2 regions of the Furfurilactobacillus sp. WILCCON 0119 genome follow, and region 2 is predicted to be linked to the other one. Evidence: predicted binding sites of a transcription regulator. Region 2 holds the regulator's gene; the other holds the start of a gene.
What was found. Region 2 encodes CtsR, which represses protease genes until heat stress. Its sites were predicted from a motif close to TTGGTCAAAAAAGGTCAAANA; they were not measured.
Positions count from the first base shown of each region.

Region 1 (3,181 bases), on a different contig from region 2:
ACGCGATCCCCACGGTTGAGATGACGGTAAACGCACTCCCTACGGCACTACCAACCAATGCACAAACCACAAAGACGGACGGGACAAACCACTGAACGCTGATTAAATGAAACCCAAAAACCATCAGGGTCGGAATGATGCCGGCCGCGATCCACGTGCTGATCAGCGCCCCAACGAGAATAAAAATAAAAATTGGCACGATCCCGGTTTCGATTCCGTCCTTAATTCCGGCATTGATCTTTGACCACGGCAACCGGTGGGCCACCGCCCACGCCATGAGAAGGCCCATGACTAACATAACTGGTACTTGAGGTGACAATCCAAACTTAATGACCCCCAGCCCCATAATGACTAACATCCCAATTAAAACAACCAGTGCTTCATTGCGCCCCACTTTAAACGTTTTCTTTTCCATAATTGCTACCTCTTTCATCAATGCTCAGTCAACACCACACACGTTGCGCATCAATATCGGGGCGTGCCCCCACTTGTCTCTGTCATCTGCTTTCCTCCCCTAAACAAAAAAATCGTCCCTGCTATGCCAATGCATAACAGGGACGATTTTCACCGTGGTACCACCCAGCTTAGTGTCCGGCTTAGAAAATTCCCGCACCAAAAACACTCACTCTCACCGGGATAACGGTCCGGTGGTGCCCGTTCATTAACGTCTTCAAGTAGTTCGCAAAAATGGCCCTGATCGGTTCGCAGCACCCACCGACTTCCTGACACCCAGACCATCCGCTACTCGGGATGAAAACACCTGATTAAATATTAATTAGAAAAATACCAGTTTTTGTCATTGATGTCAAACATTTTTTACAACCAGACGCCAAGGGCAAATAATACGGTGTACCCCACAAAGAACAACGCGGTGCTCTTCAGCACTGCCCCGTACGTTTTTTGTTTATCCTGAACAGCAAAGAACGGCTGAATGCCCCGCCACATTACTGGCAGCAACAGGACACTCAGTAACGTGGGCCACGGCGCGATTCCGGCAAAGAAGTTGACCAGTGGCCACAATGACCCAACAACCAGTAGCACTTTCATCAGGGCAACCGCCCGTTTTCGCCCAATAAAGTAGGCCAGTGTGTGCCGATGGTTCTTAATGTCTTCTTCCAGATCCGCTGTATTGTTAGACAGTTGGACCATGAAGAAGATCAGGGTCAACGGTAAGCATAATGTAAACGTGGTTCCAACCATCCCGATGGTAAACGGTTGATGACCATAAATACTAACGTAGACACAGACTAATTGAATCAAATACGAAATGGATAACGCCACAACTGCCTCACAAATTGGCATGGCGTTTAACGGTTTCGGTCCGGCCGTGTAAAAAATTCCGATGGCATAACCAATTAGTCCAAAGACGAGAATCGGCCACCCCGTCCGCATAATTAAGAACAAGCCAGGAACCGCTGACAAGGCGTACAAACTGGCAGCTAACCACCAGACACCTCGTAACGGCAATTGCAACCGCCCAAGTGGGTTGGTGTGCGCCGCATACCCTTCTCGATCGGCCGCATGAACGTAATCATAATAGTTATCCGACACGTTGACAGCTAAGTCAAAAATGAAAACATCCACTAAACACAATAAGACGTTCACCCAATTGACAATACCATACCGCGATTGCGCAATTGCCGCCCCCAAAATAAACCACACAATGTTTAATGGTGCGGTGTAAATTTCCGTTAATTCCACGAATATCGGCCACGTTAGCCACTTTTTCTTCATTCCGTTTTCCCCCTCAACTCTTGTACCTCTAAGGCTACCACATGTTCACGAAAAAATTGCGCACAAAAGCCGGGATTTTGTTTGACCTTTTTTGACCTTTGGGTTAAACTACAATTACGTTGATTAGCAGAGGACCATTATAAGTGCTAATCCACAACGCAAAATACAAGGAGGCCTCTCTCATGGCTTTAATTCCAACTGTTATCGAACAGTCCAGCCGCGGTGAACGCGCCTATGACATTTACTCACGACTGTTAAAAGACCGGATCATTATGGTATCTGGACCAATTGAAGACGACATGGCAAACGCCATCATCGCCCAACTTTTGTTCTTAGACGCCCAGGATTCTGACAAAGATATCTACATGTACATCAACTCCCCAGGTGGTGTGATCACTTCTGGGATGGCAATCTACGACACGATGAACTTTGTGAAGTCCGACGTGCAAACGATCGTCATGGGGATGGCTGCTTCCATGGCTTCCATCCTTGCCACTTCTGGTGCGAAGGGCAAACGTTTTGCCTTACCTCACTCAGAAATCTTGATTCACCAACCTTCTGGTGGTGCTCAAGGGCAACAAACTGAAATCGAAATTGTCGCAGAAGAAATTCTGAAGACACGGAAGATGATCAATGAATTGCTGGCTGAAAAGACTGGCCAAGACATTGAAACCATTAACCGGGACACTGAACGGGATAACTACATGACCGCTCAACAGGCCCTCGATTACGGTTTGATCGACCACATTATGCAAAACTCCAGCGAAATGAAGTAATGCGAAAAACACTGCCCGGTTAAATCCGGGCAGTGTTTTTTTTCGTTCATCAAAATCGCTTTAGATAGGCCTCAACTAGGTCGTTGGTCTGCCCCGCTTGATTGAGGGTCTTTAATTTCATCACCAAAATAAGCGATCCGTTACCGACATCATGCCAGTAACGGATCGCTTATTTTGGTTCGTTCGTTATTTCGCTAACACCGCCGCCATGATCATGTCACACACAGTGCTAAACGGCATGCTTGCCCGCGAATAAACACCCTGATTGAGGTTATCCACATGAAGTTTTACCGTTGAAAAAATGATGTTACGGTGCAAGGACAGATCCACTTGCCGAAGATCGTGGTTAGCGATTCCGGCTGCCAATAATTGTTGAACCCGGCTCGTTGCCACGATTGCCCGAACTTTCGGGGCGTCCACCGTTTCCTGACGCATCGTTTCCTTTAGCTTTTGGATCACGGTTATGCTTCCGGGATGAGCCACCGCATAGTCGAACAACTGTTGCAGATACAGCCGCAGGGTTGCTGCAAACGTTAGGTCGCTTACATCTAACGCCAAGTCGCCCTGATATAAATTGGTTAATTCGCGAATGTATAACGCCGTCAATAACTGTTCCCGGCTCGTAAAATAAACGTACAAACTGGACTGAGAAATCCCCGCTGCACGGGCAA
Region 1 covers NZ_JBPCCV010000002.1:219,410-222,590, forward strand. The annotation lists gene nhaC (Na+/H+ antiporter NhaC) at 1-415, opposite strand, end outside; gene ACRYI5_RS04615 (prenyltransferase) at 817-1,734, opposite strand; gene clpP (ATP-dependent Clp endopeptidase proteolytic subunit ClpP) at 1,917-2,510, shown strand; gene ACRYI5_RS04625 (TetR/AcrR family transcriptional regulator) at 2,697-3,181, opposite strand, start outside.
Region 1: a site for CtsR is predicted at 1,813-1,833, ahead of clpP (ATP-dependent Clp endopeptidase proteolytic subunit ClpP). Genes of this name have one in related genera too.

Region 2 (3,181 bases):
CAATAAGGGTGTGAAGTTCGTCGATAAACAAGATCACGTGACCATCGTTGTAAATTTCTTCGATGACTTTCTTGAGCCGGTCTTCGAATTCACCACGGTACTTGGTCCCGGCAACCAGTGATCCCATGTCTAACATCATCAACCGTTTGTCAGCAAGGTTATCTGGCACATCACCGGCGACGATCTTTTGGGCAAGGCCCTCAGCAATGGCAGTCTTCCCGACACCAGGTTCCCCAATCAACACGGGGTTATTTTTCGTCCGACGACTCAAAATTTGAATCACCCGTTTAACCTCTTTAGCACGGCCAACCACAGGATCCATTTGTTTTTCAACCGCCAGGGCCGTTAAGTCACGTGCCAGTGAGTCTAAGGTTGGCGTGCCTTCCTTTGGCTGCTTAGCCGCGTTCGCTTTGGCGATTTGTTGACGCCGCCGCGGTGAATCGTTAACGCCCAGCTTGTGTAGAATGATCTTTCGCGTTTGCGCTAGATCCAGGTTCAACGTCATCAAGATCCGGGATGACAGAATTGTTTCGTCTGATAACAACGCCAACAATAGGTGTTCCGTTCCGATCTTAGTGGCACCCAACCGTTTTGCTTCGTCACCGGCCAATGTCAACATGTCCTTGGCTTTTGGTGAATATGGTAAATAGGTATCTTTTGTTGTGTTAGTCATGGTTCCGTAGCCGGTAAACCGTTCGATTTCTTCACGAACGTCTTCTTCGGTCACGTTGAACTGATCCAGGACTTTGCTAGCAATCCCATTTTGTTCAATGGTTAAGGCTAGCAATAAGTGTTCAGTACCCACAGCCTGGTGTTTGAAATATTTAGCTTGTTCCTGTGCCAGCACTAAAACGTCCTTGGCACTCGGTGTGAATAAATTATCCATCTCTGTCCTGCCTTTCATTAATGACCCGTGTTTGTCGTTTGTGCAAACGTGTGGTCCACCAACCTAATTCTCTAATCGAAGGCGGTTCAACACCCCAATTAGAATCCGGGCGCGTAGCGTACATTCAACATCATGATCACCCACGTTCAGCGTATCCTTATCAATGGCCGATAAAATGATGTTCGCTTCACGTTCCTTAAGCACCCCATCGTTAAACAGAGAGTTAATAATCGCATACGCATCGTGCTGGTTAATTGAATCCCCCACGACATCATTCAACAAGTTATCAAGGATGTCTGCGTCCGCAAAAAGGTCAACCTTTTCAATCCGGATATAGCCACCGCCGCCCCGCTTACTTTCGACAATGTAGCCGTTCTGCATGTTAAACCGTGTCTTAATGACATAGTTGATTTGTGATGGGACAACATTAAACTGATCAGCAATGTCTGACCGGCGAATTTCCACCTGGTCAGCGCCTTCCAAAATGCTCTTTAAGTACTTCTCAATCACATCAGAAATGTTCGTTGAGCCTTCCATCCTCGCTCACCCCAATCTTTGACTAATATTGACTTTATTATACGAAGAATCGCGGCTTTTGCAATGAAAAAGTTTCCCCAACGTTGTCATAATAAAGTTTCTGGTCTTCATGGGAAGACTACTATACACGTTTTTTTGATGAAGTGACAGAAAAAAGATCCTAAACTGCTAACTTTTAGTTAGCAGTTCGGGATCATCTAAAACATTATGCCCACGTTTCTTGATCGAGGGCCATTTGCCAAAATGAACATTCGTAAAACGTGCTCCGTTTAAAGGCGGCGTTCATGGCTTGCTGCGTTTGCTCGTCAGCATGCGCTGCCACTCGATCCGTCAACGCTAATTGCGTCGCCACCGCATCCATGTAGCTCGCAGCTTGATAGCTGTCTAACCAGGCCTGATAGATTGGGACTGGTGACTGTTTACCAGTCAGCGTTTCCCCGATGTCGGCGTATAACCATGCACATGGCAATAATCCGGCAATGGCCGCTTCCGGGCCTTGTTCCGTCAACGTCCGGTACATATGGGACGTGTACGCATACGTCGTTGGTGCCAGCGGCGTCGTAGCGACTTCATCATCCGTGATTTTCAGTGTCTTAAAGTACGTCGCCCGCGTCGCCATTTCACCGGCCCGTAAATCAGCGGCGAGTTCCAACAGCAATGCCGTCACTTTCGGATCGGTCGTTGCCGCCGCGGTCAATTCATGTAGCTTCGCGAAGTCGCGTAAATAATGATGATCCTGAATCAAATAGTACCGAAACACGGCTTCCGGTAACGTCCCCGCACTTAACTGTTCAATAAACGGATGGTCTAAACTTGCCTGCCATAACGGCAACGCCGCTGCCTTAGCTTGAGTACTAAACACCATTAATAACATCCCCTGATTTTGATTCGTTTAACAACCATTATAGCAAACCGTCCGCAGACTTTAACCGCCGCAAACGCGAAACCTAATGCAAGCCTCGTTTCATCTAACAGAAAACCCGCACCATGGACAAAGTTCAGTCCATCTTGTCTTAGGTGGATCAGTTTCTTTCTTTTGCTTCGCAAACGCGAAACCTAATGCAAGCCTCGTCTCATCTAACAGAAAACCCGCACCATGGACAAAGTTCAGTCCATGGTGCGGGTTTTCTGTTAGATGAGCAGGCCTAATCGCATTAGGTTTCGCTCTCTTCTACTTAAACGACACCAAGTTTTCGGCAGTGTCTGTTTCAATTAATTGGCGGTTGTTGTTCAATGCAAATTGCACCATGTTCCGCACCGCTGTCTTCGTGTAGAAGGCAATGTGTGGGCTAACCAACACATTTTCACGGCTCATCAAGTTCTTCAACCGTTCGTCAGGAATGGCATCGAAACTACCAAAGTCTTCGTTGAAAATCCCGACTTCGTTTTCGTAAACGTCAAGGGCTGCACCAGCAACCTTGCCGTCGTCCAAGGCCTTGATCAAGTCGTCAGTGTCGATCAAATCCCCACGAGCTGGGTTCAAGATGTACACGTTGTCCTTCATCTTGCCAAAGGCTTCCGCATTCAGCATGTGGAAGTTTTCCTTCGTTGCTGGGGCGTGCAGTGAGATCACGTCAGCTTGGGCATACAATTCATCCAAAGTGTCGACGTAGATGCCATCTTTTTCTAATTCTGGGTTGTGGAAGACATCATAAGCAACGATCTTCGCACCAAAACCACGGTAGATTTGGATGGCTGCGCGGCCGATCCGGCCAGTCGCAATCACACCAACTGTCAACTGGTTCAATTCAGTGGCAA
Region 2 covers NZ_JBPCCV010000006.1:140,104-143,284, forward strand. The annotation lists gene ACRYI5_RS10390 (ATP-dependent Clp protease ATP-binding subunit) at 1-886, opposite strand, end outside; gene ACRYI5_RS10395 (CtsR family transcriptional regulator) at 950-1,423, opposite strand; gene tenA (thiaminase II) at 1,629-2,288, opposite strand; gene ACRYI5_RS10405 (D-2-hydroxyacid dehydrogenase) at 2,595-3,181, opposite strand, start outside.